3 regions of the Psychrobacillus sp. FSL H8-0484 genome follow, and region 1 is predicted to be linked to each of the others. Evidence: predicted binding sites of a transcription regulator. Region 1 holds the regulator's gene; each other region holds the start of a gene.

What was found. The regulator CtsR, encoded in region 1, represses protease genes until heat stress. The targets are predictions, from matches to a motif close to ATGGTCAATAAAGGTCAAACA.
Region 2: a site for CtsR is predicted at 1,809-1,829, ahead of MHH81_RS04605 (ATP-dependent Clp protease ATP-binding subunit). Genes of this name have one in related genera too.
Region 3: a site for CtsR is predicted at 992-1,012, ahead of clpP (ATP-dependent Clp endopeptidase proteolytic subunit ClpP). Genes of this name have one in related genera too.

Annotation. Positions count from the first base shown of each region.
Region 1 is NZ_JBBOSZ010000001.1:4,000,477-4,004,748, forward strand. It holds gene MHH81_RS19760 (ATP-dependent Clp protease ATP-binding subunit) at 1-776, opposite strand, end outside; gene MHH81_RS19765 (protein arginine kinase) at 773-1,867, opposite strand; gene MHH81_RS19770 (UvrB/UvrC motif-containing protein) at 1,857-2,402, opposite strand; gene MHH81_RS19775 (CtsR family transcriptional regulator) at 2,426-2,893, opposite strand; gene rsgA (ribosome small subunit-dependent GTPase A) at 3,087-4,130, opposite strand.
Region 2 is NZ_JBBOSZ010000001.1:1,014,321-1,018,592, reverse strand. It holds gene MHH81_RS04605 (ATP-dependent Clp protease ATP-binding subunit) at 1-1,786, opposite strand, end outside; gene MHH81_RS04600 (Crp/Fnr family transcriptional regulator) at 1,938-2,633, shown strand; gene MHH81_RS04595 (metal-sulfur cluster assembly factor) at 2,683-2,991, opposite strand; gene MHH81_RS04590 (prolyl oligopeptidase family serine peptidase) at 3,041-3,799, opposite strand; gene MHH81_RS04585 (Cof-type HAD-IIB family hydrolase) at 3,932-4,272, shown strand, end outside.
Region 3 is NZ_JBBOSZ010000001.1:3,178,711-3,182,982, forward strand. It holds gene MHH81_RS15515 (DUF1761 domain-containing protein) at 8-421, opposite strand; tRNA gene MHH81_RS15520 (tRNA-Arg) at 858-929, opposite strand; gene clpP (ATP-dependent Clp endopeptidase proteolytic subunit ClpP) at 1,095-1,691, shown strand; gene MHH81_RS15530 (HPr family phosphocarrier protein) at 2,107-2,364, opposite strand; gene whiA (DNA-binding protein WhiA) at 2,384-3,325, opposite strand; gene MHH81_RS15540 (gluconeogenesis factor YvcK family protein) at 3,385-4,272, opposite strand, start outside.

The sequences.
Region 1 (4,272 bases):
AATTCTCCACGATATTTCGTTCCAGCAACAACTGTCCCCATATCAAGTGTCATAACACGTTTATCACGCAAAATTTCTGGTACTTCGTTTTGTACAATTTGCTGTGCAAGTCCTTCCGCAATTGCGGTTTTACCAACACCAGGTTCTCCGATTAAAACAGGATTATTTTTTGTGCGACGTGCCAAAATTTCAATAACACGGGTAATCTCCTTGCTACGACCTATGACTGGATCAAGTGTACCTTCTCTTGCAATTTGTGTTAAATCACGTGCTAAACCATCTAAAGTCGGAGTGCTTGCAGGAGCAGCACTGTTGTTACCATTACCGTGAGATTGATCTGTGCTTCCAAGTAATTGAAGTACTTGCTGACGCGCTTTGTTTAAGCTAACACCTGCATTATTCAAAACTCTAGCAGCCACACCTTCACCTTCTCGGATTAGAGCTAGTAATAGATGCTCCGTACCAATGTAAGAATGCCCTAGTTTTCGAGACTCATCTACAGAGAGTTCAATTACCTTTTTCGCGCGAGGAGTGTAGTGAACGATTGGACCAACTTCTTCTGCTCCAGTTCCTACTAACTCCTCGATTCCTGTTTCAATCACTTTCGGATCTACTTCAATTGCTTCTAAAGCTTTCGCTGCAATACCGCTACCTTCTCGAATTAACCCTAGTAATATATGTTCTGTACCAATTGATTCGTGCTTTAAACGTATAGCTTCTTCTTGTGCTAGTTGTAATACTTTTTGAGATCTTTGTGTGAATCGATTAAACATCATGCAATACCCTCTCCTTTTGTTTTCGGTTTTTCTCCCTTTTGCAACCGTTCCCTTAACAACTTCGCTCGAAACATATCTCGTTCCGAAGTATTTAACGTCGTTCCAGCATACATTTGCAGAAACCCTGGTTGCATAAACACCATGCATTCGTTCAAAATGGTCACATCTACATCTTTAATGAGTCCCATGTCTATACCTAAACGAACATCCGACAAGCATCTAGCAGCCTCTTCGGTTGTCATTATACGAGCATATGACAACGTCCCTAAAGATCGATACAACCGATCCTCTAGTGTATTGGCTGAGTGCTTTAAGAGTGCATCTCGCGCTTCTCTTTCTTTTTGGATAATTTGTTCTGTAATACTTTGAAGATCGGCAAGTATATCTTCTTCTGTCTTACCAAGTGTCGTTTGATTAGACACTTGATATACATTTCCGAGCGCTTCACTACCTTCTCCATATATCCCTCTTACAACCATCCCTAATCTAGAAATGATTGTTACAATTCGGTTGATTTGCTTTGTCTTAGTTAATGCCGGTAAATGCATCATTACGGATGCACGTAAGCCAGTTCCGGTGTTTGTCGGACAACTCGTTAAATATCCGAATTGCTCATCAAAGGCATACGGCAATTCTTTTTCTAATAATCGATCTATTGTGTCAGCTTGTGCATATGCTTGTTGAATTTGAAGGCCAGGGAAAAGGCATTGAATACGAATATGATCTTCCTCATTTACCATTACACTTACAGATTCATCTTCGGATAATAAAACAGATCCAGTCATCGGCGAGTTAGCAAGTTTTGGACTAATTAAATGCTTTTCCACTAGCACTTGTCGATTTAGTTCCGACACATCTTTAATTTGTATAGAAGAAAAGTTCATCTGTAATTCTTCATCGGCATCCACCAGTGTAGCGGAAACGGATTGGTCAATTTTATGCGCTTCATCTTCTGTAAATGCAAGTGGAAATCGATACCCATTTAAGTTTCTAGCTAATCGAATTCTTGTACTCATGACTATATCTGAATGCTCTCCATTTCCAACCATCCAACTAGAAATAGAATTATCTAAAAAGCGTTCAATCGACATTCGTTTCGTCACCTCCCGTGACAAGCTGACTTTCCAGATCCCTTGCTTCATCTCTTAGTCTTGCAGCATCTTCAAATTGTTCGGTTTCAACAGCCTCTTTCATTTGAGAACGAATGGCTTCAATACGTTTTTTCAATGCTATCTTTTCACCAATTGCACCCGGCGCTTTCCCAATATGGGTTGTATTTCCATTATGCAAACGTTTAAATACATTCGGTAGTTGTTGTCGAAAACTATCGTAACAAGAAGCACAGCCGAATTTCCCTTCATCTAGAAAACGTTGTATGGACCAACCACATTCTTCACACTCTAATGGAGGCTTTTTTTGCCTTTGCTGCATTGGCTGCTGATCTGCATGGTTAAACCAATTGGATAGTAGTTGATGAAGAGATAATGGATCTTGTTTATACTCTACATAAAACGGGTGGAGACTATTTGCACAGACCTCACAATAATGTCGTTCAAAGTGTTCACCGTTATGCACTTGTGTAACCGTCACTTTTGCCGGTCTCTGCTTACAATTTTCACAAATCACTTTTCAACACACCCCGCTCATTTTTAACTTTTTTGATATTTTAATGTTAATAACATGGCACATAATATACGCGCACGTATTTCATCCCTTGCTGGTAGTGGAATAGCAAGTGTTGTTCGATTAAGCGCCGCTAAAATGAGCTTCGCTTCTCTTGTTGTAATCACTTCTTCCTCCAGCAGTCGGAACACAATGTCTTCCGTAACTGATTCAGCTGCACCATTTTCTAGTCTTTGTATTATATGCTCAATCAATTCTGCTTTCGTATGCGCCCGAACGCGGAGGATTCGAATATATCCACCACCACCACGTTTACTTTCCACTAAGTAACCGCGATCTTGGGTAAACCGTGTGTTAATAACATAGTTTATTTGAGATGGAACACATTGAAATTTTTCAGCAATTTCACTTCTTTTAATTTCAATTTGCCCCTTACTCTCTTCTTCGATAATCGACTTCAAATAACCTTCAATAATGTCAGATATATTTTTCATCTTCTCACCTCTTTAGCAAACTGACTTTGACTAACTTTGACTATATTATATCGAGAAAATAATCCATGTGCAATTGATATGATTTTCTTAGGAAGGCACATAAAAACTACTAACCAGAACAGTTAGTAGTTTAAGGGTGTATCAATATTCCAACTTATATTCCAAAAACTTTTTCATTTGTATATTAATACATTTATTTTTTCTTCCTGTGTATTTTCGTTAGTTGTTTCCACTTATTCACTTCCGCTTTTTTGGCAACTAGATCATTTTTTCGTTCAATATGTGCAAGCTCTCTCATCAACTTCACATAACTTTTATAACGCTCTTGTTTCAATGCACCTGTATAAATAGCTTCTTGAATTGCGCATCCCGGCTCTTTTTCATGTTTGCAATCTCGGAAGCGACATCCATCCGCAAGTTCTTCAATATCTTGGAAGCTAGCGCTAATCCCATCACTTGTATCCCAAAGTTGGAATTCTCTCATTCCCGGGGTATCAATTAATAAACCACCCTCCGGCAATAAAGTAAGTTCTCTATGCGTCGTGGTATGACGTCCTTTGCTATCATCTTCTCGAATATTGTTTACTACCATTACTTCTTCACCAGACAAAGCATTAATTAAAGAGGACTTGCCAACTCCAGAAGATCCTAGAAGAGCACCTGTTTTACTGCCAGATAAAAGATTTGCAAGGCGATCGATTCCTTCACCTGTTACACTACTCACTGCAAATACATCTACACCAAAAGCGATTGATTCTACTTCATTTATATAAAATGCCAAATCATCACATGCGTCTTTTTTCGTCAAAACAACAACTGGTGTTGCACCCGAATCCCATGCGGCCAATAAATATCGCTCTAATCTACGTACATTAAAGTCGTGATTAAGAGACATAACAAGAAATACATAATCAACATTAACTGCGATTAACTGAATTTCCGTTGTTAAGCCAGCAGCTTTTCTGGAAAACTGTGAACTACGTGGAAGCACGTCTTGAATAATTCCTTTTTCTTCTCCCGGCATTTGTTCAAGGACAACCCAATCTCCAACTGCCGGAAATGCTTCGCGGCCATGGTCAAACTTGAATTTCCCTGATAGAGAGCATAACCATTCCCCTTCGTTAGTCATGACACGATACAAATTTTTATGCTCAAGTAAAACGCGACCTGCGATCCCTTTACTCAACATTTTTTCTTCCCATTTATTATTCCAACCATATTGTTCGATTAAATTCAATTTAACTTCCTCCTAATTTCCATATAAAAAAACCATGACTGCACGAATCAGCAATCATGGTTTCCCGGTCATTAGTAAAGAAGCATCTCAAAAAGTATAGCGAAATACATTTGATTGTCTAATACAAGCAAATGAAAAGCAT
Region 2 (4,272 bases), 3.0 Mb from region 1:
CAGTCATGACAAGTGTCTCTTCCTCTTCCCCTACTTTACTAGTCGTATTTCCAAGATATTGCGAACCAATATTAGATGTTAATATGACAACTGTATTCGTGAAATTAACGATCCTTCCTTGGCTATCCGTAATTCGTCCATCATCCATTAATTGCAGTAAAATATTCGCAACATCAGGGTGAGCTTTTTCAATTTCATCTAATAAAACAACGGAGTAAGGATTTCTGCGTACCGCTTCCGTCAGCTGACCACCTTCTTCATATCCAATATAGCCAGGAGGAGCGCCTACTAGTCGCGATACACTATGTTTTTCCATATACTCTGACATGTCGATACGAATAAAATGCTCTTCCGAATCAAATAAGTTGGCAGCCAATGCTTTGGCAAGTTCTGTTTTCCCAACTCCAGTAGGTCCTAAAAATAGGAAGGATCCAATCGGTTTTTGTGGATCTTTTATACCTGCTCTAGCTCTCCAAACGGCTTCCGTCACTAACTGAACCGCTTGATCCTGTCCAACTACTCGTTCTCCAAGCGTTTCTTTTAATCGCAAAAGTTTTTCTCTTTCTCCTTCGATAAGTTTTGTGACTGGGATGCCAGTCCATCTTGAAATAATTGATGCAATTTCATCAGCAGTTACTTCTTCTCGTAGTAAGCGCGTGTCCGTATCATTGTTTACTTCTTGCTCATAGACTAGTAATTCTTTTTCCAGAGTAGGTATCTTTCCATGACGAAGTTCTGCTGCTTTATTTAAATCGTACTTATTTTCAGCTTCCTCCAATTCTCTACGATATCGATCCAACTCTTCTCTTTTTTGCTGAATTACTTGAATCGCTTCTTTTTCCTGCCCCCATTTACTTCTCATTTCACTAGTTGATTCCTCTAGTTCTGCTAAGTCTTGACGCAATTGTTCTAATCTTTTTCGACTAGCAGCATCTTTTTCTTTTATTAACGCTTGTTCTTCTATTTGCAGCTGCATCATTTTTCTCGTAACTTCGTCTAACTCCTGCGGCATGGAATCTATCTCTGTTCGAATCATTGCACATGCCTCGTCTACTAAATCAATTGCCTTGTCCGGAAGAAAGCGTTCTGTCATATAACGATTAGAAAGCTGCGCTGCAGCGACAATCGCTCTATCATGTATGCGTACACCATGATGCAATTCAAATCTTTCTTTCAACCCGCGTAAAATAGAAACTGTATCTTCAACAGATGGCTCTCGTACGAGTACTTGTTGAAATCTTCTCTCTAAAGCAGGATCCTTTTCAATATACATACGATATTCATCTAATGTCGTTGCACCAATACAATGTAATTCTCCTCGAGCTAGCATCGGTTTTAACATATTACCTGCATCCATGGCACCGTCTGTTTTTCCAGCTCCTACAATTGTATGGATTTCATCGATAAATAAGATAATTTGTCCTTCGCTCTTTTTTACTTGCTTCAATACCGCTTGTAATCGTTCTTCAAATTCTCCTCGATACTTCGCCCCTGCAATGAGGGAGCTCATATCTAATTCAAATATTTCTTTCTCTTTCAAGCCCTCCGGTACATCTTTTCGGACAATACGTTGTGCTAATCCTTCTACAATGGCTGTTTTCCCTACACCAGGTTCTCCAATTAAAACAGGATTATTTTTTGTTTTTCTAGACAAAATCCGAATAACATCTCGAATCTCTTGATCACGACCGATAACAGGATCCATCTTTCCTTCTTTCACTGCAGTAATTAGATTACGACCGTACGTTTCTAAAGGACTTTTTTGATCTTGTTGATTCATTTGCATAACCAAACATCTCCCTTAAAATAGTTTGACCTTTTTTGACTAATGTAATTATAATATCTTCTCTTATTATTTGTAAAGAAAAGTGATTTTTCCCAAAGACGTTAGGTTATTATGCTATGATTGTTATATACACGGAAAGGTTGTGTTATTAATGAGCGAGTATATTTCTGATACAACAGGCATTTATTCACTATTTAAACAATATGGTTCCATAGTAAAATTAGAAAAAGATCGACCTGTTTTTCAAGAGGGCGAGCGCTCTGAAGAGATTTATTTCATCGTCTCTGGATCTGTAGGTATTAATAAAGACACAGAAAGCGGTAAACTTTTAACACTCCGAGTAGTCGGACCAAATGATTACATTGGTGAAACTGCTGTTTTTTGTGATATTGTATACCACTCCTTTTCTGCTATTACTTTAGAATCTACCCAATTATTATCGCTTCACCGAACCAAACTAGAGAATTTTTTAATGGAATCTACAGAGCTAATGGTAGAATGGACAAAATTTATTCAACTAGTTTATATAAAGAATCAAACTCGGTTTAGAGACTTAATGTTACATGGCAAAAAAGGAGCACTTTTCTCCACGTTGATTCGTCTTTCTAATACATATGGTCAAGTACAACCGGATGGAAGTATTATCATAGAGTACACACTAACCAATCAAAAGCTAGCAAATTTATGTGCCATGAGTAGAGAAGTTGTTAATAGAATGTTAAATGATATTAAAAATGCAGGTATTGTGTCCTTTCAAAAAGGAATCATTACCATTCATGATATTGAATTCTTGAAAAGAGAAAATGAGTGTGAGAATTGTCCCTTAACTATTTGCCGAATTGATTAAAAAAAGCGACCTCTTTCTATTTTTGTAATAGAAAGAGGTCGCTTTTATATTAACGTATGCCTAAGGCAATCTTAGCGTATCTAGACATATTATCTTTTGACCATGGTGGATTCCAGACGATGTTAACTTCAGTTTCTTTGACTTCTGGTAATTCCATAAGTGCTGTATTCACTTGATCCACAATCATCGGTCCCATTGGGCATCCCATGGATGTTAAAGTCATCGTAACTGTTCCAACACCCTCATCTGACAATTCAACATCGTATACTAAACCTAAATTGACAATATCTACGCCTAGTTCAGGGTCAATGACATTTTCAAGAGCTGCCATCATGCTATCTTTCATATCTTGGTCCATTTAAATAACCTCCTTACCTCATTAATCCATCATAACAAAACATCTATACTTATGCCAAATTGTTTGAAAGCCATTTTGTTGCGCTTAACATTCCCTTGCGAGATACTGCGTGACCTGCAGATTTTTCTTTCATAAACACGATATCATTCTCTCCATATTCATGTTTCAACGCTTCGATAAAATGTGCAGTCGGTTCAAATGGAACAACTGGATCTTTTTCTCCGTGCCAGAAAAACAACGGTTTATCAGCAAGTTTGTGCATTTGATTAGAAGCATCAAAAGAAGCTAACGTATCAAACATATTTTTTCTTTCTTCACTATTTAGCGGAATTTTAAACCCTTTTTGTTCTACTAAAGCCATTTGTGCTTTTGCAAGTTCAACATAACCCGGAGTCCCCATCATAATAGCAGCCGCGTCAATCCAAGGATAGGCAGTTAAACAGCCTAAAGTCGTGATACCACCCATGGAAGTTCCCGCAAGACCAATTTTCTGATCAATTAAATACCCGCGTTCGATAAGTTCTTCCTTTAATTTACCGACCTCTTCGATGGAGGTTAATACTATTTCCCAAAACCGAAGGCTAATTTCTACTTGGTCTAGTTTCTCCGCTCGGTCACCATGTAAAAGAGCGTCGGGTAATATTACTCTGCACCCTTGGTTAACTAGTTGATAAGCATAATGTAAATTATGTTCCTTTGCACTTTCAAACCCATGTAAGAATAGAACAATAGGTGCGTTATTACTTATTTCTTCATCAAATATATGTAATACAGGAATATTACCCCATAATTCAGATTGTGAAATCATTTCTTAAGCCACCTCCGTATTTATTATTATTCTAACAAAGCATTTCAATATTTACAAAAAAGCTAAACTATACGTTTTGACGTTCCTACTTGAACACGATAAACTTTAATAATAAAGAGGGGAGTTTTTCATATGCAACGTCACTTAATAGTATTGGATTTAGATGGAACATTATTGACCGATGAAAAAGTTATTTCGCAAAAGACAAAAAATACACTATTACAAGCAAAAGATGAAGGCCATGAAGTAATGATTGCAACTGGAAGACCTTATCGATCAAGTGAAATGTATTATAAAGAACTTGGACTAACGACACCAATTGTTAATTTTAATGGAGCATTTGTGCATCTTCCAATGAGTAACACGTGGAATACATGGCATAAGCCGATAGAATTAAAGGTAGTAAAAGAAGTAGTTGAAGCGGTTCAAAGTTTTTCCATAAAAAATATGCTAGCAGAAGTGTTGGATGACGT
Region 3 (4,272 bases), 820 kb from region 1:
AATACTATTATTTCCACAATCCTAAAATCAATCCCATGACCATAAATGTAACTACATGATATCCAGCATTAATCAAAAACAATTTCAATGATTTTCTTTCAAACAAATACGTTATTCCCATCGCTGCTGCGACCCAAAAGAGCCCGGCCATGAAGCCTGCTATGACACCCATCATCGCGTTTCTTTCTGGACCTAAGAATAGAGCGAGCACAAAGGAAATGATTAAGGAAAATATAAAAGAACCTCCAAAGATCTTCGCCATATTAGCATTCTTTAATTTTTCTTCATCAAAACCATTTTCCTCCATCCAAGCCTTAGCAAAGAAAACTGAATACCATAGACCTCCAATAACGAAAGCGGATAATCCTGCTACAATAACTGCAAAATAATTAATCGTCTCAAATGATTGCTGAAAATCCATTTCATTCTCCCCTTCTTTCCATTCTATTTTTGATCGTTCTCTCTCTGTTCTATTTCATTTTATTATAAGGTTTTTAATACAAGTTGTATTGTAAAAAATGGACATTCTGGCGTATAAAGTTAGTCGCTGTTAATGCTTTTTTCGCATACACTACACTGTACTTTTCATGATCAATAATTAATTAAACATCCATTTTGTTTAATATTAAAATTCTGTGGTAAGGATGAATAGACCGGATAATTAAATAATGTAAGAGGTGAGGAATAAGTATCCTGGTGATCCTAACCATTTGTCTATCGAAGCAATCGATTCACTTGAACGAATACAAGGAATAAATAGTAAAAATATAAATATACATTATACAAAAAAGCACTCCGAACATCGAAGGATCCATGTTTGGAGTGCTTGAAAGAAAATATCCAATTTAATCTAAATACGCCCCCGGAGGGAATCGAACCCCCATCTCAAGAACCGGAATCTTACGTCATATCCATTAAACTACGGAGGCATGCGACTTATCTATTATACAAATGAATTGTAAATAATTCAACCTAACTTTTCAATGCTTAATATTTGACCTTCCTTGACCATAATGTGTATGATAAAGTTACAACTGAGGTAGTATTTCTCAGAAATAAAATTAATAAACCACCTTTGAAGGAGGCAAATCAGGATGAATTTAATTCCTACTGTTATTGAACAAACAAATCGTGGGGAACGTGCATATGACATTTACTCACGATTATTAAAAGACCGTATTATCATGCTTGGAAGTGGAATTGATGACAACGTTTCAAACTCCATCGTTGCCCAACTACTATTTTTAGAAGCTGAAGATCCAGAAAAAGATATTTCAATCTATATCAATAGTCCAGGTGGAAGCATTACAGCAGGTATGGCAATTTACGATACGATGCAATTCATCAAACCCGATGTGCAAACAATTTGTATCGGTATGGCTGCTTCTATGGGAGCATTCTTACTTACTGCAGGTACAAAAGGAAAACGCTATGCACTTCCAAACGCAGAAGTAATGATTCACCAACCACTTGGTGGAGCACAAGGGCAAGCAACAGAAATCGAAATTGCTGCTAAACGTATTTTATTCTTACGTGATAAATTAAATAATATTATGGCTGATCGTACTGGTCAACCGATTGAAGTCGTTTCAAGAGACACAGATCGCGATAACTTTATGACTGCTGAACGTGCAAAAGAATATGGTTTAATCGATCATATTATCGATCGCAGCGAAATGAAAAAATCATAATAATAATTGTACCCAAGGAAATTTACCTTTCCTTGGGTATTTTTGTAGAAAAAATACTTTATCATTTTGTTGATTGAAGCGGTAGGCGGCGACTCCTGCGGGATGAGTGAGACAGATAAGACATCACAAACGACGCGTGAGCGGCGGTGATGGCTTATCGCTCACCCCGCGGAAAGCGTCCGCCTATAGCGGAAATCAACAATACTTTATTCCGCGTAAATTATATATTTCTTTAGTTTCCTCAACCATTTGCCTTGTATCTGAGACCATTTCATTTCTAAGATGAAGAAACCAAAGGAAGCGACGGACCTTTTTCAAATTCTATGTACGCAGTTCAATAGTCCATTCTTTTTAACTTACAACGAAAAAAAAAGACCGCCTTTTCGTCTATACTGACTAGTAAGGCCGCCCTTTATTATTCTTCATTTGAAATAAATTTTGCTAGTGCTACTACTGCTTCTTCTTCATCTGACCCATCTGCACTCAGGTTTACTGTAATCCCTTTGCTAATAGCCAAGCTCATAATACCCATAATACTTTTTGCATTTACTTTTTTATTGTCTTTTTCCAAATATACATCTGCAATATAACGATTAGCCTCTTGTACAAATAACGCAGCTTGTCTCGCCTGTAATCCTGATGGTAATTTCACTTCGACTTGTTTTTCTGTCATTGTCCTACGCTCCATTTCCCTAAATTGTCTCGCCTCTACGAAGTGCGTCTGCAATTTCGTCTATCTTTCGTAAACGATGATTTATACCAGATTTACTAACGTTCCCAGTGGAAACCATTTCACCTAGCTCTTTTAATGTTACATCTTGATATTCCACCCGCAAGCGAGCAATTTCTCTTAATTTTTCTGGTAATTGGTCTAATCCAACCGTATTTTCGATAAATCGTATATTGTCTACTTGTCGAATAGCAGCACTAATCGTTTTATTTAGATTAGCTGTTTCACAATTGACTAAACGATTTACACTATTACGCATATCTCGAATTATACGGACATCTTCAAATTTCAGCAACGCACGATGTGCTCCTGCGATACTTAGGAAATCAGAAATTTTTTCTGCTTCCTTTAAATATGCCACATATCCCTTTTTACGTTCAATTGTTTTCGCATTTAATTCGAATCCGTTCATCAACTCTACTAGAGCGTCACTATGTGTTTTATACAAAGAGTAAATTTCCAAATGATAAGAAGACGTTTCTGGATTATTGACAGATCCTCCTGCTAAGAAAGCTCCTCTCAGATACGCACGCTTGCAGCAATTCTTTTTGACAAGCTCCTGTGAAATGGAGTATTCAAATTGAAAACTCTCTTTCAATATTTTTAAATCCTCTAATAGGTGCTTTGCTCCATCTCGAACACGGCAAATATAGATATTATTTTTCTTTAATCTCATTTTTTTTCGAACGAGCAATTCTACTTGATAAGGGTATAAAGATTTAATAAGCGTATACAGTCTACGCGCAATTGCTGCATTTTCAGTCTGCACGTCTAAGCTTAACATTTTATTGCTAAACGACAGAGACCCATTCATTCGAATAAGTGCTGATAGTTCTGCTTTTGCACAACAAGGCTTTGACTCTTCTTGAGTCATTTCTTTTTTTGTTTCAGAAGCAAACGACATAATCCGTTTCCCCCTTTCTTGCTAGCGATTACAATTTCCATCTATGTATCTAATTGTAATCACCCTGCATATTCTACAAGCCATTTCGCTATTTTCATCGCATCATGACGAACTGCTCCATCATACACGACTGAAATGTCTTTTTTAACGATTTCTATGTCTAATGTTTCTAATCGCTCTACATCTATTTTGACAGGTGATGCTTTCTCTTGTTTGTACAAAAACTGCACGTTTTCTGGAATTTCTTCATTACTAATTAACAGCGTATCCAAGAAATTCTCTCCCACATGGCTGATTAACGCTTCTACATGGTCATATGCAGTATAATTACTCGTTTCTCCAGCTTGGGTCATCAGATTACTTATATATACTTTCTTTGCCTTAGAACTAATAATTGCTTTCTTGATATCTTCTACTAATAAGTTTGGCAAAATACTAGTATATAGACTTCCTGGGCCAATTGCGATGATATCGGCTTGTCGAATGATATTTATCGTTTCTGGTAAAGGTTTTACATCTGCTGGAGAAATAAACACTTTCTCTATTTTCTTTCCATAGTCCGGTATTTTAGATTCCCCACTAATAATTGTTTTATCCTCAAACTGTGCATGAAGCGTTACTAATTGATTAGCGGCCGGTAGAACTTTCCCATGTATATTTAATACACGACTCATCTCTCGAATGGCATGGGCAAAATCTCCTGTAATAGAAGTTAACGCCGTTATCATTAAATTCCCTAAAGAATGTCCTTCCAATTCATCTGAATTAGAAAAACGAAACTGGAACATTTCTTCTACTAGCGGCTCTACCTCTGATAAAGCAGCCAGGACATTTCGAATATCACCGGGTGGTGGAATATCGTAATCATCCCGTAAGCGACCAGAACTTCCTCCGTCATCTGCAACCGTAACAATCGCTGTAATGTCCACTGGAAACTTCTTTAAGCC